Regions from separate parts of the Listeria farberi genome, predicted to be linked through region 1. Evidence: a T-box and tRNA genes for the amino acid it is inferred to sense, from the RefSeq annotation. Region 1 holds a T-box; the other holds one or more tRNA genes.
What was found. A T-box is a leader RNA that pairs with one kind of tRNA and senses whether it is charged. The one in region 1 lies ahead of HCB38_RS06645 (valine--tRNA ligase), so its partner is inferred to be a tRNA-Val.
Positions count from the first base shown of each region.

Region 2: it has a tRNA-Val gene. The T-box ahead of HCB38_RS06645 (valine--tRNA ligase) is inferred to sense a tRNA for this amino acid. The anticodon was not compared.

Region 1 is NZ_JAARZL010000001.1:1,325,583-1,337,699, reverse strand. Features, by position in the region: gene hemA (glutamyl-tRNA reductase) at 1-145, shown strand, start outside; gene hemC (hydroxymethylbilane synthase) at 149-1,078, shown strand; gene HCB38_RS06660 (uroporphyrinogen-III synthase) at 1,075-1,797, shown strand; gene hemB (porphobilinogen synthase) at 1,794-2,768, shown strand; gene hemL (glutamate-1-semialdehyde 2,1-aminomutase) at 2,781-4,070, shown strand; T-box leader at 4,118-4,344, shown strand; gene HCB38_RS06645 (valine--tRNA ligase) at 4,392-7,040, shown strand; gene HCB38_RS06640 (bifunctional folylpolyglutamate synthase/dihydrofolate synthase) at 7,103-8,392, shown strand; gene HCB38_RS06635 (prepilin peptidase) at 8,606-9,316, shown strand; gene radC (RadC family protein) at 9,329-10,003, shown strand; gene HCB38_RS06625 (rod shape-determining protein) at 10,455-11,468, shown strand; gene mreC (rod shape-determining protein MreC) at 11,554-12,117, shown strand, end outside.
Region 2 is NZ_JAARZL010000003.1:87,328-99,444, forward strand. Features, by position in the region: gene HCB38_RS09785 (glycoside hydrolase family 65 protein) at 1-891, opposite strand, end outside; gene HCB38_RS09790 (Gfo/Idh/MocA family protein) at 888-1,919, opposite strand; gene HCB38_RS09795 (sugar phosphate isomerase/epimerase family protein) at 1,976-2,770, opposite strand; gene HCB38_RS09800 (zinc-dependent alcohol dehydrogenase) at 2,783-3,835, opposite strand; gene HCB38_RS09805 (carbohydrate ABC transporter permease) at 3,854-4,705, opposite strand; gene HCB38_RS09810 (carbohydrate ABC transporter permease) at 4,692-5,573, opposite strand; gene HCB38_RS09815 (ABC transporter substrate-binding protein) at 5,651-6,943, opposite strand; gene HCB38_RS09820 (sugar phosphorylase) at 6,940-8,640, opposite strand; gene HCB38_RS09825 (LacI family DNA-binding transcriptional regulator) at 8,863-9,888, shown strand; tRNA gene HCB38_RS09830 (tRNA-Val) at 9,910-9,982, shown strand; gene HCB38_RS09835 (DUF3857 domain-containing protein) at 10,031-12,025, opposite strand.

The DNA.
Region 1 (12,117 bases):
GCTAAAACGACCTATCTCAGAATTAAAAGAAATGTCTGTGGAAGAAGATGCAGATACAAGTATTGAACATTTTAAACGTATATTTGGTTTAACAGAAACAGATGTCAATGTAATAGAAAAAGAACAAGCCGAAACGAGGAGTTAACGGATGAAACGGAAAATAATTGTTGGTTCGCGACGTAGTAAATTAGCTTTAACACAGTCTAACTGGGTAATTAACAAACTCAAAAAAAACTATCCTGAAATCGATTTTGAAATAAAAGAAATTGTTACAAAAGGCGACCGTATTTTAGATGTTACTTTGAGTAAAGTAGGTGGAAAAGGTCTATTTGTTTCTGAAGTTGAGCAAGCTTTGAGCGATGAAGTAATAGATTTCGCGGTACATAGTATGAAAGATGTGCCTTCAAGGTTGAAAGACGGACTAGTCATTGGAGCAATTCCAAAACGTGAATCCCCATTAGATTGTTTTGTTTTTAATGAGGTAAGCACACTAGGTGAATTACCAAAAGGCGCAGTAATAGGCACAAGTAGTCTACGTCGCGCGGCACAACTCTTAAAACATCGTCCTGATTTTGTCATTAAGCCAATTCGCGGCAATATTGATACTCGGCTTCAAAAATTACATGCTGAAAACTTTGATGCAATCATTTTAGCAAAAGCTGGACTTGCACGAATGGGCTGGCTTGAAAATACGAGTTTAAAACTAGAAGATATATCTCCTGAATTATGTTTACCTGCTGTAGGGCAAGGGGCTCTTGCTATCGAATGTAGAGAAACTGATCTTCAAATTTGCGATATGTTAGCTTCTATTCACCATGAAGAAACGGGAATCTGTGTAGAAGCAGAGCGCGTTTTCTTGAAAAAACTAAATGGCGGCTGCGAAATCCCAATTGCTGGATTTGCGACAAAAACGGACGATTCAGTTCACTTTAAAGGTTTGGTTGGTAACGCAGACGGTTCAATTATTCTTGAATCTGAACGAACTGGTGTGAGCCCAGCTGAAATTGGCAATCAAGTAGCTGAAGAATTGCTAAGTGAAGGTGCAGACACCATTATCAAAGAACTGAGAAACATATGATTAAAAAAATTGTTTTAACAAGAGAAGCGAGCAAAAAAAAACTATGGCAAAATTATTTTTCGCAAAATGGTTTCGACGTTGAATCAATTCCACTAATTGAAACGCATCCTAAAAAAATCAATCTGAGCCTAGAGCAACAAACGGCAAATTGGCTTTTTTTAACGAGTGCAAATGCAGTAGAATATTTTTTCAATGAACAATTTAGTAAATTGAATTACAAAATAGCAGTTATTGGCGAGAAAACAAAAGAAAAGTTAGCAGAATATGGATATAAGCCTAATTTTGTTCCGTCCGTTTACCAATCAGAAGTATTTTTGTCCGAGTGGTTAGGTGAAAATACTAGCCAAACAAGTATTTTACTTCCACAAAGCAACTTAAGTAGAACGATAATAGAAGATACACTGATACAAAATGGACACCTAGTTTTTCCGATTGAACTATATGAAACAAGCTTCCCAGAAAATTCTCAAACAATATTAATCGAACAATTGAAACTAGATGAAAAACGAATAATTATTTTCGCTAGCCCTTCTGCTTGGAAAAACTTTTATACGATCGCGAAACAATTTTCTATTAAAAATGAAAACTGGCGCATCGCATCAATCGGTAATATAACTACCGAGGCAATTTTAGCAGATGGTTGGGAAGTTACATACCAACCAAAAACCTTCACCATGAAGCACTTAGCTGATTTGATAATACAGGAGGAATTTAAATGAACAATCAATTTGATAGACATCGTCGTTTAAGAAAAACAAAAACAATGCGTGATTTAGTGAGGGAAACAGTTTTACATACAAATGATTTAATCTATCCGATTTTTGTCAAAGATGGTACAGAACCAAAAACAGAAGTAGTTTCCATGCCAGGCGTTTTTCAATTTCCTTTACATGAATTAGAAGCGGAAATGAACACTGTTGCGAGCCTTGGAATTAAAGCTGTTATTTTATTTGGTATACCTGCTGAAAAAGATGCTGTTGGTACACAAGCTTATCATGACCATGGCATTATCCAAAAAGCAACAAGGCTAATAAAAAATAAATTTCCTGAAATAATAGTGGTAGCAGATACATGTTTATGCGAATTTACAGATCATGGACATTGTGGTGTAATTGAAAATGGTCAAATTCTAAACGATGAATCACTAGAATTACTGAAACAAACAGCTGTCAGTCAAGCCTCTGCGGGTGCGGACATCATTGCACCTTCAAACATGATGGATGGGTTTGTTCAAGTAATCAGAGAAGGTCTTGATGACGCTGGATTCTACGATATACCAATTATGTCTTACGCAGTAAAATACGCTTCTGCATTTTATGGGCCTTTCCGCGATGCTGCTGGGAGTGCACCGCAATTTGGAGATAGAAAATCCTATCAAATGGATCCAGCGAATCGCGAAGAAGCTCTACGGGAGGCGCAATCGGATGAGCAAGAAGGAGCAGACTTTCTAATAGTCAAGCCATCTCTTTCGTACCTTGATATAATGCGAGATGTAAAGAATCAAACAAATTTACCTATTGTAGCCTATAACGTTAGTGGTGAATATGCAATGGTAAAAGCAGCAGCTCAAAATGGTTGGATTGATGAAGAGCGAATTGTTTTAGAAATGCTGACAAGTATGAAACGAGCTGGAGCGACATTAATTATTACTTACTTTGCAAAAGATGTAGCAACATACTTAAACAAATAGGAGGCGGGAATTTTGCAAAACTATATAAAATCTGAAAAAGCATTTAAAGAAGCAAAAAAAGTTTTACCTGGTGGCGTAAACAGTCCAGTACGCGCCTTTAATTCAGTCGATGCTTCACCAGTTTTTATGGACCATGGGGATGGCGCCTATATCACTGACGTCGATGGAAACAAATATATTGATTACGTTTTATCATGGGGGCCACTTATTTTAGGACATGCGAATCCTTCTGTTGTTAATGCGATTACAGATGCAGCTATGAAAGGAACTAGCTTTGGTACACCAACTGAAATTGAGACAGAACTAGCAAAACTTGTAATTGAGCGTGTTCCATCAATAGAAATAGTGCGTATGGTTTCGTCGGGAACAGAAGCAACAATGAGCGCTATTCGTTTGGCTCGTGGATATACCAAAAGAGAAAAAATCTTGAAATTTGAAGGCAGCTACCATGGTCATGGAGATTCTTTATTAATCAAAGCCGGCTCTGGCGTAGCGACGTTGGGGTTACCTGACTCACCTGGAGTTACAAAAGGTCTTGCTGCTGATACAATTACTGTTCCATACAATGATGTAGAAGGCGCCAAACTAGCTTTTGAAAAATTTGGTGAAGAAATAGCAGCTGTTATCGTAGAGCCAGTCGCTGGAAACATGGGTGTTGTCCCTCCAATTGATGGTTTCTTAGAGGGTTTACGAGAACTGACAACCCAGTACGGCGCGCTACTGATTTTTGATGAGGTTATGACAGGATTCCGCGTGGACTATTATTCTGCCCAAGGGTACTATGTTGTAACCCCTGATATTACTTGCTTAGGAAAAGTAATTGGCGGTGGACTACCTGTTGGTGCTTATGGTGGTAAAAAAGAAATCATGGAACAAATTGCGCCTGCTGGTTCTATTTATCAAGCTGGGACTTTATCCGGTAATCCGTTAGCAATGAATGCTGGATTTGAGACGGTTCGACAATTAACACCACAACATTATGATGTGTTCCGTTCCCTTATTAAGCGAATGGAAGAAGGCTTGACCGAAATTTCGGTTAGACATGAAGTACCACTATCCATAAACAAAGCAGGCTCAATGTTCGGCTTTTTCTTCACTGATCAAAAAGTCACTAACTTTGATACGGCTAAAACAAGTGATTTAGAATTTTTCAGAAACTACTACCGCGAAATGTTAGCGCAAGGTATTTTTCTACCACCATCTCAGTTTGAAGGCGTTTTTATTTCTACAATGCATACTGAAAAAGAAATTGATGCGACTTTAGAAGCTTTTGACGTTACCTGTAAAATGCTTCGCGGCTAATTGACGAATCTACAAACATTTGTTAAAATTATTTTTAGTATATAGAACTAAATGCAATGAAGAGGAAAAGTAGGTCATTTATTTTTCTAAGAGAGAAAGCGGTTGGTGCAAGCTTTTAAAAATAATGTCTGAAGGTAGCCTTGGAGCAGTTTTCCTGAAATAATAGTAGGGAATAACCGGTAGATCTCGTCTATCGTTAACACAATGAAGTGCCTACATTTCTTGTTGTAGGTAAAAAGGTGGTACCGCGAATAATACTCTTTTCGTCCTTTTATTAGGATGAGAAGAGTTTTTTATTTTGCTTAAAAAGGAGGAATCGTTATGACAGAACAAAACGAAATAAATATGCCTACCAAATACGAGCCTAGTAATGTAGAGGCCGGGAAATATAAATGGTGGTTAGAAAAAGAGTTTTTTAAAGCAGAAGGTAATACTGATAAAAAGCCTTATAGCATTGTAATCCCACCACCAAATGTGACTGGAAAACTTCATCTGGGGCATGCTTGGGATACAACATTACAAGATATAATTACTCGTATGAAAAGAATGCAAGGCTTTGATACACTTTATTTACCAGGAATGGACCATGCTGGTATAGCTACACAAGCAAAAGTAGAAGCTAAATTAAAAGAAGAAAATATTTCTCGTTATGATTTAGGGCGAGAAAAATTTGTTGATAAAACATGGGAATGGAAAGAAGAATATGCTGATTTTATCCGAGAACAGTGGGAAAAATTAGGTCTAGGTTTAGATTATTCCAGAGAACGTTTTACTTTAGATGCCGGCTTATCTGATGCAGTAAAAAAAGTATTTGTTACGCTATACAATAAAGGGCTTATTTACCGTGGACAGTATATTATAAACTGGGATCCAGAAGCAAAAACAGCTTTATCAGATATTGAAGTTATTCATAAAGATATAGAAGGAAGTTTTTATCATCTAAAATATCCACTTACGGATGGATCAGGATACTTAGAAGTTGCAACAACCAGACCAGAAACAATTCCTGGAGATACTGCAGTTGCTGTACATCCAAAAGATGAAAGATACCAACACTTAATCGGTAAAACAATTATGTTGCCTATTTTAAACAGAGAAATTCCTATTGTTGCAGATGAATACGTAGAAAGAGAATTTGGTTCAGGAGCTGTGAAAATCACACCTGCGCATGATCCAAACGACTTTGAAGTGGGTAATCGTCATGATTTACCAAGGATAATTGTAATGCATGAAGATGGAACAATGAATGAAAATGCTGGTAAATATAATGGTTTAGATCGTTTTGTTGCAAGAAAAGCTATTATTCAAGACTTTAAAGATTTAGGCTTATTTATAAAACAAGAACCTCATCTTCATTCAGTAGGACATTCTGAAAGAACAGGTGCTGTAGTAGAACCTTACCTTTCATTGCAATGGTTCGTTAAAATGGAACCACTTGCAGCTGAAGCATTAGCACTTCAAAAAACAGAAGACAAAGTAAATTTTGTACCTGCTAGATTTGAAAAAACATATGAAACTTGGATGGATAATATCCACGATTGGTGTATTTCTCGCCAATTATGGTGGGGGCATAGAATCCCTGCTTGGTATCACAAAGAAACTGGTGAAATCTACGTTGGTGAGAAAGAGCCTGAAAACCTAGATCAATGGGAGCAAGATGAAGATGTTCTCGATACTTGGTTTAGTTCTGCTTTATGGCCATTTTCTACTATGGGCTGGCCTGACACTGAAAACCCTGATTACAAACATTTCTTCCCAACTAATACTTTAGTAACTGGTTACGACATCATCTTTTTTTGGGTATCAAGAATGATTTTCCAATCTGTTGAATTTACAGGAGAAAGACCTTTTAAAGATACTTTAATTCATGGTTTGGTACGTGATTCAGAAGGGCGCAAGATGTCTAAATCACTTGGCAATGGGGTAGATCCAATTGAAGTTATTGATAAGTATGGAGCCGATTCATTACGCTACACACTTGCCACTGGTTCCTCACCTGGTCAAGATTTGAAATTTAGTTTTGAAAAAGTAGAGTCTACTTGGAATTTCATTAATAAAATTTGGAATGCATCACGATTTGTATTAATGAATCTTGATGGTATGAAATATGATGAAATCGACTTATCTAACGTGACTGAAGTTAGTGATAAGTGGATTTTAACAAGACTAAATGAAACCATTCAAGCAGTTACTTCTCTAGGTGAAAAATATGAATTTGGTGAAGTTGGCCGAACTTTGTATAACTTTATTTGGGATGATTTCTGTGATTGGTATATTGAAATTGCTAAAATTCCATTATACGGGGAAGATGAAGTTGCTAAACAAACTACAAGATCAGTGCTTGCATATACTTTAAATACCACGATGCGCTTGCTACATCCTTTCATGCCATTTGTAACAGAAGAAATTTGGCAAAACTTGCCTCATGAAGGTGAATCTATCACGATTTCCAAGTGGCCTGAAGTTGATGAGAAACAAATGGACTCAAAAGCATCTACTGCAATGCGGACATTGGTTGAAGTAATTCGCGCTGTACGAAATATCCGTGCAGAAGTGAATACGCCTCTTAGTAAACCAATCGTGCTTGAAATAAAGCCGAAAGATGAAACTTATAAAGAGATTTTAGAACAAAACATTTCTTATATAGAACGTTTTTGTAATCCAGAAAATGTTACTATTGCATTTGATATCGAGCCTTCTAAGACAGCAATGACAGCTGTTGTATCTGGTGCTGAGATATTTATTCCATTAGAGGCATTAATTGATTTAGACATAGAAATCGCTCGCCTTGAAAAAGAACTGGAAAAATGGAATAAAGAAGTAGCTAGAGTTCAAGGCAAATTAAATAACGAACGTTTCATTAGTAAAGCTCCTGAAAATGTTGTAGCAGAGGAACGTTTAAAAGAAAAAGATTATCTAGAGAAAAAAGCTTCAGTTCTTGAAAGGATTGAAACGTTGAAAGAAGTTTAATAAAATGATTTGACCTTATCATAAAATCGTGTGGTAAGGTCATTTTTTAAGGTGGTAAAATAATGGCATTCAAAACGTATCAGGAAGCTTTGGATTGGATTCATGGAACACTTCGTTTAGGAATAAAACCCGGATTAGCTCGAATGGAATATATAATGGAAAAGCTTAACCATCCGGAAAAGGCTAATAAGTGGGTACATATAGCTGGTACTAATGGGAAAGGTTCTACTCTTACATTTATTAGAAGTAGCTTAGAAGAAGCGGGATATAAAACAGGAACGTTTACTTCTCCTTATATTGAAACTTTTAATGAACGAATTAGTGTAAACGGTATTCCTGTTAGTGATCAAATGATTTTAGATTTAGCAAATAGAATAAAACCTATAGCGGAAGAACTTGAAAAAACTGTATACGGTCCGCCATCTGAATTTGAAATTATTACAGCAATGATGTTCTTATGTTTTGCAGAGTATGAGCCAATCGATATTGGTATCATTGAAGTTGGGCTTGGTGGAAGACTAGACTCCACAAATGTTTTAACGCCTTTAATCTCTGTAATTACAACCATTGGGATGGATCATATGGAGTTTTTAGGAAATAGCATAGAACAAATAGCTGGCGAAAAAGCAGGGATTATAAAACCAGGCATACCTGTTATTTCTGGAGTAGTTCAAAAAGAAGCACAAGAAGTAATAATAAATAATGCTGTTAAAAACAATTCCAATGTCGCATGGTTAAACAAAGATTTCTTCATGCAAAATAGAGACGATGAAATCATATTCAGAACATCACATGGAGACGAAATAACGAACATAACTATTGGCTTATTAGGAATACATCAGTTAAATAATGCAGCAGTTGCAATAAAAGTACTACTATATCTCAACACATTTTCATCCTATGAAATTAATCAATCAGCAATTAAACAGGGATTAAAAGAAGCTTTTTGGCCCGGAAGAATGGAATTGATTGATGTGAAGCCATTTATTATGCTGGACGGAGCACATAATCCTGAAGGTGTAAAAACTTTTGCCGATTCAATCAAAACATACCCTGGGCATAAAAAAATAATAATCAGCATACTCGGAGATAAAAAATATCAAGAAATGATAGCTCTTTTAAAGACAATTCCTGATACTGAAATTTTATTGACAACTTTTGATTATCCACGAGCAATGAGTGCTAACGAAGTCATACAAATGGGACTTATAGAAGGTATTTCTACTAATCCAAACTGGAAGCAAGCGCTAGATGATATAAAAGAAATCAAAAATGATACTAAGTTTTTCGTCACAGGCTCTCTTTATTTCATTTCTGAAGTCCGTAAATATTTACTTACATCGCACAACTAATTTTTGGAATAAAGTGAGTATACTTAGAAAAATAAAAAAGCGCAAACTACTAAAATAGTATTTTCGTATGCTAAAAGTAATTAAAAACACCTATTTTCTACTAAGGGAAAATAGGTGTTTTTTAGTTAGTCGATTCAGTGAAAATACTATTTTACCTATGTGCAAAAATAAATCTTCTTTGCTATTCTATTTGTAACAACTAGGAGGTGGCGGATGATTTACTTTTTACTAGTAATCTATAGTTCTATTTTTGTTTCTTTTATCCAAGTTGCAGGGGAATGCTTTCCAATAAAAAAATCATTTCTATTTCGTTTTTCAAAATGTAATTATTGCCAAACGGAGTTGTCTTTCTCTCAAATCATACCAATTTATTCATTTATCCTTCTAAAAGGAAAATCTAAATGTTGCAAAACTTCTATTCCAATAAACTACTTTTTATTAGAATTAATAACACCGATTTATTTCGTTCTTCTACATTACCAATTTTCTTTTTCTTATCACTTTTTTATAGGAAGTATTATGTATTATTTTCTCGTTTTTTTCTTCGTGACAGATATTTTATATATGCATGTACCTAATTCGGTAATGATTTTCTTTTTTTCAGTGTTGTTAGTATGTTATTTTTTCTTTCAGCAATCAATTATATCTTTAGTTTACTCTAGCGTTATAAGTAGCTGTTTTTATTTGGTGTTTTTTATTTTATTTCGAAAAGGAATTGGATTAGGAGATATTAAAATACTTATCATATTAAGTTCTTTTTTAGGTTTTGAAATAGGATATAGTATCTTTTTTCTCTCCATTATACTGGGCGCTACTATCCTTTTAATTGCGTTAGTTTTAAAAAAAGTGGAGAAAAATAAACAAGTGCCTTTTGTGCCTTACATTTTTGCATCTTATATTTTAGTTAGTATTTTAATGAAATGAGGGTTTAGCTTTATGCTAGTGAATGAAATCTCAGAAAATGAAAAACCACGAGAAAAGCTACAAAATTATGGAATAGAAGCGCTATCAACTTCAGAATTAGTGGCATTGATTATTGAAACAGGAACGAAAAATGAGTCGGTTTTAACGATTGCTAACCGAATTATGATGAAATTTAAACATATAGCTGAAATGCAGTACGCTTCTATTGAAGAATTCCAATTAGTTAATGGAATCGGAATTGCTAAAGCATCAAAAATTATGGCAGCGGTAGAACTAGGGAAACGCATTAGCTTAGTTACGGAACAAAAAGAAATTGTCATTAGATGTCCAGAAGATGCAGTGAAATTAGTAATGCCTGAGTTAGCTTTCCTTTTTCAAGAACATTTTCACTGTGTTTTTTTAAACACTAAAAATCAAGTAATTTTCAGACAGACCATCTTTGTTGGTAGTCTGAATGCTTCTATTGTTCATCCCAGAGAAGTTTTCAGACTAGCACTGAGAAAATCAGCAGCTTCTATAATGTGTTTTCATAACCATCCATCTGGTGACCCTGCTCCTTCAAGCGAAGATTTACTCGTTACTAAACGTTTAGCAGAAGCAGGAAATATTGTTGGAATAACACTTTTAGACCATATTATTATTGGAAAAAATAAATACATTAGTTTAAAAGAAAAGGGATATTTTTAAATCTTAAAAGTGTTCACAACTTATCTACAGACAACATATATTTTCATGTGTTAAGGTGAGTATCAATTAAAAAGCAAAAGGTGACTTATCATGCTAAATCGATGGAAAGTATATAAAGATAATATTATTGTATTTTCAATAGTTATAGGGATGTTTATTATCCCAGTTTTTCTTTGTATTATGGAATTTTTAAAATAATAATAATGCTTTTAAAAGTTTAATTTCATTAAAATTAAAAAAGCAAAAATATATTTCTAAAGAAAAGTTAAAATTTTTTCCTTCTCATGAAAAATTAATGTCTGATACTCTTACTTATGTTATAATAAGATGGTTGTTTATGTGTCTATACAGAAACATTGACATAAAAGGGATAAGGTAACATTAATTTAATGGACGAATTAGGAAACTTAATGTATCCTGTAGAATATTACGAAGGAAAAGGAGAATACAGATGTTTGGATTTGGTAATAAAGATATTGGAATTGACTTAGGAACAGCGAACACGCTTGTCTACATGAAGGGAAAAGGTATTGTCCTTCGTGAACCTTCCGTTGTGGCAATGAAAAAAGACACACAAGAAATAGTTGCAGTTGGAAGTGATGCAAAAAATATGATTGGTAGAACGCCAGGAAATATTGTTGCTATTCGACCAATGAAAGACGGCGTTATTGCTGACTATGACACAACAGCAGCAATGATGAAATATTACATACAAAAAGCTGGGAAAAGTGTTAATGCAAGCAAACCACGTGTAATGATATGTGTACCATCAGGTATTACAGGTGTAGAAAAACGTGCTGTAATTGATGCGACTCGTCAAGCAGGGGCTAAAGACGCCTTTACTATTGAAGAACCTTTTGCTGCAGCTATCGGTGCTGGTCTTCCTGTAGGAGAGCCAACTGGTAGTATGGTAGTTGATATCGGTGGAGGTACGACAGAAGTTGCTGTAATTTCTCTAGGCGGTATCGTAACAAGCCGCTCTGTAAGAACTGCTGGTGACGATTTGGACGAAGTTATTATTAATTATATTCGCAAAAAATATAATTTATTAATCGGTGATCGTACTGCAGAAGCAATCAAAATGGAAATCGGTTCAGCTGATCCAAAAGGATTAGACCTGTCTCCATTTAGTATTCGTGGTCGTGATTTAGTAACTGGACTTCCAAAAACAATTGAAGTTACTCCGGAAGAGATTAGTGAAGCACTTTCTGATACAGTTGCAGCAATAATTGATGCTGTAAAAGGAACTCTTGAAAATACGCCGCCAGAATTATCTGCTGATATTATGGATAAAGGAATTGTATTAACAGGTGGTGGTGCGCTTCTTCGTAATCTAGATACAGTAATTTCTGAAGAAACCAAAATGCCCGTTATCATTGCTGAAGAACCACTTGATTGTGTTGCAATTGGCACTGGTAAAGCTTTAGAAAATATGGACATGTATAAACGCAAAAAAATGAGCTAAATGGACACACTCATTTAAGTCATATAACAAGATGAATTCGCTGCAAAAAAATGAAAAAAGAGTACTAACGAGATGAGGTGTCGTTATGCCACAATTTTTTCTTAATAAACGTTTGATTATCTTGTTAATATCCATTATTGTTCTTGTCGCGCTAGTTGGTTTTTCTTTGCGTGATCGTGAAAATGCTTCGTGGCCAGAACAATTTGTGAAAGATGTTGTTGGATTTGGCGAGAATATTGTAGCTAAGCCTACTTCATTTGTCTCAGGTGTATTTGGTGGAGTTGCAGACTTAAAAAACACATACACTGAAAACCAACATCTGAAAGAACGTTTAGAAGAATTGGCACAACTTGAAAGTGAAGTTGCAGACTTAAAAAAAGAAAATAAAGATTTGAAAGAAAGTCTAGATATTACTGATAGTATTCGAGACTTTGATCCACTTAATGCTTCTGTTATTTCTAGGAATCCTACTAATTGGAACGATCAAGTAGAGATTGACAAGGGTTCAAGTGATGGAGTAAAACCTGACATGGCTGTAACTACACCAAGTGGTCTTATTGGAAGGGTGACAACAACTGGAGCAAAATCTGCTACTGTGGAATTGTTAACTTCATCAGATGTTAAAAATCGTGTTTCTGCTAAAGTGCAG
Region 2 (12,117 bases), on a different contig from region 1:
GCGAAAATCATCTTTTGGCGTCATAATTTCTAAATGATAGCACGCAAAATCTAGCGCAAACTGGTCAAAATCATTCCTGCTCTCAACTCGAACTCCTGCATCTTTCCAAAAATCCGCCCATAGTTCCTCCGAAGCAGATTTCAGTTCTGCGTAGGTCGCCTTTGGAAGTTCCGCATCCGCTTGATCAAGCGACGTTTGAACCAAACTTATTTTCTCCAAAGTAAATAGTTGATTTTCCGCAATTTCTTGCTCTACTTCCGTCATCAATTGCCGATTTTTCGCAGTGAAAATCCCTTTTTCGTTTACTTTTGTGGCTATTGTAATTCGTTGTTTACTCTCAATAGTCTCATATTCACCAACCATTAGTGCTTCATCAAAAATCCGCAAACTCGACTCCGCTAGCTGCTGTGTTCCAAAATTGGTTTGCTGCGCATCAATCCCCGTCTTTACTTTGACTAGCGCGGCCCCGCTCAAAGGCATTATCTCCACTTTAGCCGCAATAACGTGCTTTACTGCTTTGGAAACAAATCTGTAAAAATTTAGTTGGTATTTTTGGCCCGCGCTACTTTCCCAAGTGATTTTTCGCACTAATTCTCCTGTACTCATATCTAAATAACGTTCGTACACATGCACTTTCCCTGCTTGCATCGAAAAAGTTTCTCCATCGAGCATCACTTGGAAACGCGTCACATCTGGCAAATTCACAAGTTCCGAACTCATCGAACCGCTCGGACGATTGTAAATCCCCGCCACGTACATACCTCGCACTTGCTCAGGATACTCTTCTTCAAGAGCACCGCGAACGCCCAAAAAGCCATTGCCAACAGTCATCTGGCTACCATATTTATTTAGATAATTTAATGCAAATTCCTTCTCGATTATTTTCCTCATAAAGAAACACTCTCACCTTTTTCTGCCGATTCGTATAAACTTTCAACAATTTTTTGTATTATATAACCTTGTTCCGCTCCAGCAAGCTCTATTTTTCCAACACCAAGAACACTATCCACAAAAGCTTTCATACTGTTTTCATGTTTATTCTCGTCCAATTGTTCTAACTTCTCTAACAACTGAAATTCACCTGCATTATCTGTATAAATTTCAGCCGGATATAAACTGCCTCCTGCTAAATCTCCAAAAAAAGCAACATTTAGCATATTTTCCGGTTTAATATGGAGTGCAAAAGAAGTATCAATCTCAATCAATCCGCCATTTTCCAGTTCAATAAAGCCGAATAAAGAATCCTCCACTGTATATTTTTCCGGATCCCACGAACCAAATGTCCCCGCACTTTTCTTGGTTCCGATTTTTTGAAAACTTTTTGCCGTTACTTTCTTCACTTTTGGGAAACCAAGGACAAACATCGCTGCGTCAAGCATGTGAATTCCCATATCAATCAGCGGACCCCCGCCTTGCATTTCTTTATTCGTAAAAGTTCCCCAACCTGGCACGCCAGAACGACGAAGCGCAGTTGCTTTCACACAATAAATTTCCCCTAAAAGCGCTGAATTTCTCTTCAAAAACTGCGCTTCACTGGAAAAACGATGATGAAAATCATATGCCAAAATCGCATCCTTCTCTTTCGCCAGATCCCACATTGCTTTCGCTTCCGCTGCACTCATTGCAGGTGGCTTTTCACACATAACAGCTGCACCATGCGACAGTGACAACATCACATTGTCAAAATGGAAGCGATTGGGTGTACAAATACTAACAATATCGATTTTCTCAACCGCAAACATCTCTTCTGCGGTAGCATAATGTTTCTCGAAGCCATTGTTCACACGGAATGCTTCGCCCCGTTCCATACTTGGATCACAAACAGCTACAAGCTCCAGCTCATTTCTTGTCTTATAATACGCAGCGTGGACTTTCTCGGCGACTTGTCCAGCTCCTATGATTGCAACTCTTTTCTTCATATCCGAAACTCCTTTTAGAAAAATCCGTCCGCTTTAATTGGGACGGATTTTCTATTTTAAATTAAACAGCTTTTTAAGTGTTCTAAAGCATCTTTATAAGCTTGTTCTGGATTTTCACTGCGAACACGACATTCAAAAGTTAAAAATCCGTTGTAACCATTCTTTTTCAGTTGATCAAAACTTGTTTTAAAATCAAGGCTACCGCTTCCTGGTTGATAGCGATGATTATCAGCAACATGAATATGACCAATCGAATCTTTATACCTCTCAAGTGCAGCAGGAATGCTATCTTCTTCAATATTCATATGATAGAAGTCAGCGATAATTTCTACATTTTCAAGATTATTTTCATCAATATATTTCTGCGCATCACTTAGCAAATTAATCATATGGTCTTGGTATCTGTTAAGTGGCTCAAGATAAACTTTCGTGTCAGTTTCTCCAGCAATTTTATCCAAATAAATTAATGATTCACTTACTGCTTTGAAATCACCAGCTTGACTTCGCGGTGAAACCATTGGCGGAAGACGATAAGTGAACATCCCCCACGCCGCTGGAACGACAATCCCTTGCCCACCAACTTCTGCTAAAGCTTCTAAAATCGCCTTAATTTCTTCTAAACCGTTCAATCTGCGCTCTTCAATGAAGTCACCAATCCAGCCGTCATAGCCACCACATGCAGTACTAACAGGTAGCCCCGTTTTTTCGATAGCTTTCTTCACTTCGTCCAAATTTTCAACAAGTAATTTACCATCAATTTCAAAACCTTCAAAGCCCATTTCTTTTACATAAGCAAATTTTTCTTCTATATTTTCCGGGAAAAATGCTTGGTTTTGTGTGCCTAATTTCATTATTATCGCTCCTTAAAGGGTAATTCCCATTTTAATACTCAAATCAGGTTGTTGGTCGACATATTTCATGTAACTCTCCGCCGAATCAGCGAATGGAACAACTGGATCAATAATATCCGAGCAATCTAAGTAGCCATTCATCAGTAGTTCCCAACAAGTTTCCTCGATACGTTTGCGGTCCCAGCGCGGATAATCCGGGTTTGGCTCACTAGCCGCACGTGAAAAGACGATTTTTGCATTGTTAAAATGTGCTTCTCGTCCAAGATTAAATCCTTCTGGGAAAGGTTTCGCGAATGCTACATAAGAAATCGTTCCACCATAAGCAATACCGCGAAGTGCTGCTTGAAGTGCCGCTGCGTTTCCGCTTGTTTCAATGATAGAATCAGCGCCAAGCTTACCAGTAAGGCGTTTCACTTCTAAGCCAACATCTGTCGTAATCGGATCAAACGTAGCATCTGCTCCATGTTTTTCAGCGATTTCACGACGATGACTAAGAGGATCGACCCCGATAACAACACTTGCGCCCGCTTTTTTCGCTAGTTGAATTGCAATTTGACCAATCGCGCCAAGTCCAACAACGACAACGTAATCCCCAGCACGAACATGTGCATCTCTCACGCCACTCATCGCAAATTGAGCCGGATCATAGCACACTGCATTTTTCCAATTAGCTCCTTTTGGCAATTTACGTAATTTATAATTATCGACAGCTTTCACAATAACGGTTTCCATAATCGGTCCATACGAACAAACCGTGTCCCCAAGCGCATATTCCGTCACTTTGCTCCCACATTCAACTACTTCACCAACGACCATGTTGCCTAGCTGAAACTCGCCAAACACAATGCCTCGCGCACTATTTGTTTCACGTGAAACAAATAAGTTCCATTCAGGCGAAAATTCTTCATCAATAAAAGGACTAATTCCTCTAAAATCAACCACTTCTGTACCATGTTTTGGCGAAGCGAACTCCACTTTAATTTTTACTTCATCTTCTAAAACTTCACGATCATGATATTCTACTAATTCCGCCACACGAGGGGCAGTCGCTACTAATTTTTTCATGTTAAATTACTTCCTTTCTTATCCTTTAACTCCACCATCAGTTAAGTTTCCTTTGATAAATCGTTCTGAAATTGCGTACATAATAACAACTGGTAGCGCCGTTACAAGCGATGCCGCCATCATTCTACCCCAAATATAATCTGGTGTACTAAATAGTGTGTTTAAGCCAATTGGTAACGTGAATTTCTCTGAGCTAGATAGGAAAATCGAAGCAAACAGATAATCATTCCAAGCTACCATGAAGCAATATACAAATACAGAAACAATACCTGAAATCGCAAGCGGAACGATAATCCGTAAAATAATCTGGAAGCGATTCAACCCATCCATCATTGCTGCTTCTTCAATATCAGAAGGGATTGTGTCAAAATAACTTTTTAGCATGAATACCGCGGTAGGTAGTGTTTGTACAACCATCGTGATAATTAAAGCTGTTTCTGTATCATACAATCCCAAACTCGAAATTATTTTGAACAATGGAACGATTAACAAGATTCCAGAGAACATGTAAACCGTATAAAAACTTGCATTAATCGTCATCCGCCCTTTAAAGCGTAATTTCGACAACGCATAAGCGCCTAAAATTCCCAAAACGACCGCAATTCCCGCCGCAAAAACCGAAACCACCAAGCTATTTTTAAAATACGTTAAAAACGGAAAAATATCTGGATTAAAAATATCAATATAATGCTGGAATGTAAAATCTTTCGGGAAAAATGTTGGATGCGTAGAAATGGCTTCTTTGCTGCTCTTAAATGAAGTCATTAACATAATCGCAAAAGGGAACAACGTGATACATAAAAATGCAACCATCGTCACATAAAACGCGATTTTCTTCGTTCTTTTTGACTTTTTACTACTTACCGCCATTCAAATCCACCCGCTTTCTTGCAAAAATAATCACAACAAAAATAATGACAAATAATATGACAGAAATCGCTGCTGCTTTTCCTAAATCATTGAATGCAAATGCTGTTTTATATAAATAAACTCCAAGGATATTTACTTTATTCGTGAGTAAGTATACATCGGTGAACATATAGAACATCCAAATCGCACGAAGCGTAATAACTGTTGCAAGTACCGGCATAATCGCTGGCAAAGTAACGATTTTGAATTTATCCCAAATGTTCGCTCCGTCCATATCAGCCGCCTCATAAAGCGACTTATCAACCGTTTGCAAAATCGCCAAAAACGAAATAAATGCATACGGGAAATAACGCCATATCGCAAAAAAGGTTACTAAAAAGAAACTAGAAACTGGATTATCAAACCATAACGGCGCTTCTTTGAACATATGAAGCACATCTACAGTCATAAAGTTTATCACACCATAACCATTATTAAACATATACTTCCATGCAAAAATAAGAGAAATAGATGGTGTTACATAAGACAAGATAATAAGCGACCTAGCCGTTCTTCTAAAGCGGAATTCGCGGTTAAAAAATATCGCCACAAGTAGTCCCATCCCGGTGCTTCCAACTACTACAAGTGCCGTATAAGCCACTGTAAGACCTAGTGATTTATAAAACTCTGGATCTTTTAAAATATCTATATAGTTTTGTAAACCAACAAAGACCGATTTAATGTTGGGGTTAAGCGGCATATCTAAAAAACTAATCTGGATATTTGAAATCATCGGATATAAAACAAGTGCTGCCAGTAAAACAAAACTTGGCGCAAGTAAAATCATAGCTAACTTAAAGTCGGATCTTTTATATACTTTTGTTTTCATAATGCCTCCTTAAATCAAAAAGCGACGTGCTAAACTGTTAAAAAAGACGGGGAGACTCAACTCTCCCCGCTATTTGATTATTTACCTTCTTCAGCTTTCTTCTGCGCTGCTTTTAAGTCCGCCGAAACATCACCGCCACCAACAGTTACGTTATTAACCATTTGTGCGATAATTCCTGAGCTAGTAATATCTCCCATTTTTGTAAGATTTTTACCGTCAACAAGCCCGAAAACTTGGATGTCATTGAATGATGCTGCAATTTCATTTGGAAGTTCACCAAATGATTTGATTACTTCATTTTCTTTATATGCTTTTTGTTCTACTACTTCTTTATTTACTGGTTGCGCACCACCTGGGGACATTAATACCCACGTTGCCATATTTTCTGGCTGCGATAAATATTCAACAAATTTCTTCGTTGCTTTCTTTTGCTCATCATCAAGCCCTGCTGAAATAGTTAAACCAGAAACTGTACCATAAACCGCTTTTTCTTTTTCTTCCGGAATTGCGAATCCAATGTTAGACGGATCGCCTTCTTCATAAACAGAAGGAAGAATATACGTAGAATACATTGCCATTGGAACAGTTCCATTCATAAATGCATCTTTAATTTCAGTTACATCATTTGAACCAGGCATTGTATATGCTGAAAGATCTTTATAATATTGAAGCGCTTGTTTCATTTCTGGTGTATCAATCGTTACATTACCTTTTGCATCTAAAACATTCGCTTTGTTAGAAAGTGCGAATTGAGAAAATGCTTGCTCACTCATTGTGCTTTCTGCTGTTGGAATAGCAATCCCATATTTTTTATCTGCTTTATTTGTGAATTTTTTCGCTACTTTTTCAATATCCGCCCAGTTTTTTGGTTCTTCAAAACCAGCATCGGCTAAAGCTTTTTTGTTATACCAAATACCTTGAACCCAACCGCTTAGTGGTGCAGCGATATAGCTTTTACCATCTTCAGAACGTACTAAGTTTGTTGCTCCTTCGTAGTAGTTATCCGCTCCAATAGAGTCAATAACTTCTTTCACTGCATCTTGATCAATTAACTCATCTTTATCCATTACTTTGGCAAAATCTTGGCTGACTTCCATGATTGCTGGCAATTTACCAGAACGAGCAAGTGTAACTACTTTTGTATTAAAAGCATCTTCTTCAACTGGAATTTGTTTAATCTTGATTGTTGGATTTTTTTTCTCAAAATCAGCAATTAATTTTTTAATAACATCTAAACGCTCTTTTTCAACGGATGAATGCATAAATTCCACTGTTACTTCCTTACTACTAGACCCTTTTCCCCCACATGCAGCTAGAACCGCACTTAGAACCAACACAACAACAAGTAATACAAGACTCTTTTTCTTCATTTTTGTTCCTCCCTGTAATTTTTGGTTTTTAGCCAGCAGAATTCATAGCCACTAAGCTTTATGGAATCGCTCCCAGTTACCGTGGAGCCCGTATAAAGATTTGTATAAACACCGCTGTCTAGTGAATACTTCACTTCTTTTTCTGATAAATTATGAATCAATATAATCGATTCCGCGCCAGATGATCGCTTAATAACAAACAATTCCGCCGTGGATTCTAAAACTTCCATCGGTATTTCTGGATGGAAAAGTGATTCCGCTTTTCGGGTGCTAATTAATTTTGTTAACGCATCATAAGTTTCTTTTCGTAAGGAGCCAGCTTTTTCTAACTCAACTGCAATTTCCTCCAAATCATATTTCTTTCTATTAATGGAGCGATTGTGGCCAGTTATTTCTACGCCTGAATAATCATTGCGGCTTCCTAAAATACTTTGAATGTAAACTGCTGGGACGCCTGGGATAGACATTAATACCGCATGAGCCACAAGGAATCTCGCCAGTCTTAAATCATCTGTGTCCGCCTGTTTACTTAATGCATCCATGTAAGTCACATTAATCTCATAAGGACTCTTAGAACCATCTGGATTTTGCTTATATGAAACGAGCGCGCCTTCTTCCTCCAAATCATTCACTAACGCCAAAATTTCTGCTTCTGGGATAATGCCACGTACTGGATTTAATCCAATTCCATCATGTGAGGCAAGGAAATTAAAGAATGTCCGCTTGCCTTCTGGTAACTCTAAATTCTTCGCCCAATTACTTAAAAACTCCGCATTGCCATGGTGTATCGCATGGAGCACAAGTGGCGGAAGTGGGAATTGATAAACCATATGCGCTTCTTTTTCACCATTTCCAAAATAACTGATATTATCAGCATGTGGCACATTAGTTTCCGTTATAATAATTGTCCCCGGTGCTGCAATGTCTACTAGGTCTCTAAATAATTTCACGATTTCATGCGTCTCTTCCAAGTGAATCGAGCTTGTTCCCGGCACCTTCCACATAAATCCAACCGCATCAAGTCGCACATATTCTGCTCCTTCTTCTAGATAGAACATTAAAACATCAATCATCTTATAAAGCACTTCCGGACAAGCAAAGTTCAAATCAATCTGATCCTCACTAAACGTCGTCCAAATATAACCCTCTTTACCAGAAGTAAATTGAAATGGCGTAAGCACTGGTGTCGCGCGTGGTCTTGTAACCGAACTAAGGTCAGCATCCGGATCCATCTCCACAAAGAAGTTCTGAAACTCTTCGTCACCCGCCAAATACCGCTTAAACCAATCACTTTTTGCAGACATATGATTACAAACAAAATCAAACATCAAGCGCGCCGATTGTTCCATTTCCTTAATATCTGTCCAATCACCAAGCTCCGGATTTACTGCCTTATAATCAATAACCGAAAACCCATCGTCCGATGAATAAGGATAGAAAGGTAGGAAATGCACTACTTCAAAAGTCGATTTTAAATAACGATCATACATTTTCTTAAATGTTGGTAACGTTTTTTTGGATTCCTCTTTAAACTGATCTCCATATGTAATTAAAACAATATCCTTCTCGTCCCATTTATCTTTTCGTACTAACTTTCTTTGTTTCGTTTGGTTTACCCGTTCTTCAATTCTCGTTGCTAAATTCTCAACCACATCTTCAGAATATAACCGCGAAAGTCGTTTTCTTAAATTCGTCATCATTTACCTCCTAACCGGGAGCGCTCCCACAAAAAGAATTATAGTATGGAAAGCGCTTTCTGTCAAACAGAATTTTAAATGAGTTTTCTAATGTGTTGATAGTATTGGGTTTTTATCTCTCCATTACATCTAGTTGGACATTTCGCGTAAAATTGAGTAATATAAACATGGATGATATTGACCGGAACCGATACCGGAAACAATAGAGAAAGGAAGATTACCTTGGCAGCTACCATTTATGACATAGCAAAACGCGCGGGAGTTTCAAAATCAACGGTATCTAGAGTACTTAACAATCAAGCTAATATTTCCAAAGAATCTAGGCAAAAAGTATTAGAAGCGATTGATGAACTCAACTACCAACCAAGCAAACTAGCTCGCGCACTTACTTCTTCTGGCTTTGATGCTATCATGGTTATCTCAAATCGCTCAACAACAACTACAGCAGGGAACCCATTTTTTTCCGAAATAATTCAATCCATATCCACTCAAGCTGAGTTGGAAAATTTTGACCTCATTCTTCAGACTGCCAAAAACAGTGAAGACGAACTCAAAAAATGTCTCTCGAAAATCCAAGAAAAAATGATTAAAGGCATAATTATGTTAAGTTCCCCAGCTGATGAAGATTTTTTTCATCAATTAGATCCTTATAATATACCTATTGTTGTTACTGGAAAAGTAGAAGGCCATTACAAAAATATTTATTCTGTTGATACAGATAATTTTGGTGATAGTTATGCTCTAACTAAACATTTAATCACACAAGGTCATAAAAAAATTGCTTGTATTCACGCACCACTTGATTATCATGTTTCGATTGATCGGCTCGCTGGATTTCGAAGTTGTCTATTTGATCACAAATTAGATCTTCGTAACGACTGGATTATTGATAGCGGCTATAACATTGAAGACAGCTACAAAGCCGCACTACGCCTAATGGAAGGTTCGGATAAACCAACCGCCGTTTTCGCAACTGATGATTTAAAAGTCCTTAGTATCTATAAAATGGCCGCGGACAAAAATTTGCAAATTCCTGCAGATTTTTCCGTTATCGGCTATAATGATAAAGTAGCATCGTCTTTCCTATCACCACCGCTTACTTCTATTGACATTCCTATTAACAAATTAGGAAAAAAAGCGACTAACTTATTATTCCGCTTAATCCACCAAGATAAAAATGTCCCAAAAACAACCATTATCCAAACCGAAATGATTGAACGTGAATCCATTCAGAAAATAAACTCCTAAGCTTATTTTCTGAATTTACTTGGTCCTGTAGCTCAGTTGGGAGAGTATCACCTTGACATGGTGGGGGTCGCTGGTTCGAGACCAGTCGGGACCATTTAACAAAAAAAGCATTCCTTTGACGAAAAGGAATGCTTTTTTGATTTTATTTAAATAACTTACCTAACTTCTTAAACAACCCATCCTCAATGATATCAATACCGATACCCCAGTTACTTTTGAGGATTTCTTTATTAGCTTTAATATATTCTTCCAAGTCTTTACCTTTAATAGCAAGGTTATGATATGGACGATACTCTAAATAACAAGATGCACCATTTTTGTGGATTTTCTTCGTCATACGATGTTTCAAATACTTAGATTTAATGTCACATTCTTGACATGTGTAGCTCTCTTGTTGGTCAATTGACTTATCTGTCGTCAAATGTATCTCTGTTTTAATTTTATTCCGATCAATCCAATACGGGAAATCTTTATGGAAATGTTTTTCAGCAGTATCATCGATAAAGTTGCCATAGTTCCAGTAGTGTAAATAACGTTTTTTCTTTTCAACTTCATATGGATCCGTAATAGTCGCTTTATACACTATAGAAAGTTCATTTAAATCCTTATTATCTTCAACTATTTGAACAGAAGTATTACTAAAATGCTGTTCAATTTCATTTTCTTCAAAGTTTTTATACAGCGTCATACACTTATATGTTGTAAAATTGTAACGGCTGATAATCTCTTTATTAGACTCATTTTTAAACATATCACGCGATCCGTTCGCCATTCCTCCACGTAACTTTCTTTCAAAGACAACCTCAGCCACATTCCCTTTCACATCACAACGGAAAATTTCTTCCACAGCTGGCTCTTCATCTTCAAATGGTTCTTGTTTTTGTAATTCCGTACCAGCTTTAATTTCCAAATAATACATAAAACTATTTTTTTGACGATTAGCTAAAAATCCTTGGTCATTACTCATCGTCGCATCAACAAAGTAAACTTGACCTTCATGTGTTATTTTTAAAATCGCATGGTTAAAGTTGAATGGTGATGGCGTATAAACTGACAAGAATACATCACTATCATAGTTAACTAGAATAAGCTCCGAGTTCACGCCTAAATAGTCTAAAATCACTTTCAAAAGAACTGTTTTCGCTTTGCAGTCCCCTTGTTTTGTATTATAAGTTACTTCAGCAGCTTGCGGCTCGTGCCCATCCATCTCTGCTTCATTGTACAAATAGTACACTTCTTTTTGAACAAAATCGATGGCATGCTTGATTTTATGGTCTAAAGACGGAAGCGCATCTAACTCAGTCACTAAATCAGCCGCAAAATCAGCAAGATTTACTTGATAGAATTTTTGATAAATGTCACTGATTGTTTTGGTGATTTCCGGATACGTCTGCTCTGTAACAAAATCAATGAAAGGTACAATCTCAAGCTCTTTCGGGTCTTCTCCAATATAATTTTCTTTTTCAATTGTATAAGATTCATTATGCGGAACCATCACTTTATCTTTTTCTAAAATAGTGCCCGCTTCATCTCGGAAATAATGGAAATTCGCTTCTAATTTTTTCTCCGTTTCATTTTTCAATTCAAAACGGTATTTCCCGTATGCCCAGTAGGAATTTGGTGCCGAATAAATCCAGCGGAAAAAGTCATTTCGAATGCTGCTTTCTTCATATTTACGCTCGATTGTTGTCTCCATAATAAAAATATCGTTTAAATGTAAGTCGCGAATAAGCACCGTTACTTTTTTCTCATCATTAAAACTTGCTTGATTTTCATCACGCACATAGTCCAGTACTTTTACATTAATGTCATCCAACTTATCAATTACTTTACCCTCACGAACCACAGATAAAGTGTGAATATTTAATACTTCTTCTTCTGATAAAACAAAGCTTGTTTTAGCGGTCGAATTGAGCATATTTGGTTCATTTAATGTATATGCCATCGAAGTATAACTCGTACGCGAATTTGGTTTAGCCGTTTCTACAATATTACACCAGAAACAGTAATCACGTTCTTGCGCAATTTGTGCATCATAAAAAGTTTTATCTTGTGTCTTTAACCAAGAATCAATGTTTTCTTGTTTTGTTTCTGGAGAACTTAACTCTGGTTTGATAAAGTAATATTCTTTTGTCATTGTGTAATCTCCTTAACTATTTTAGATAACTTCATTCTAGCAATAACTAAATAGAACAAACAAGAGCAAATCTTTTGGATATAACAATTTTT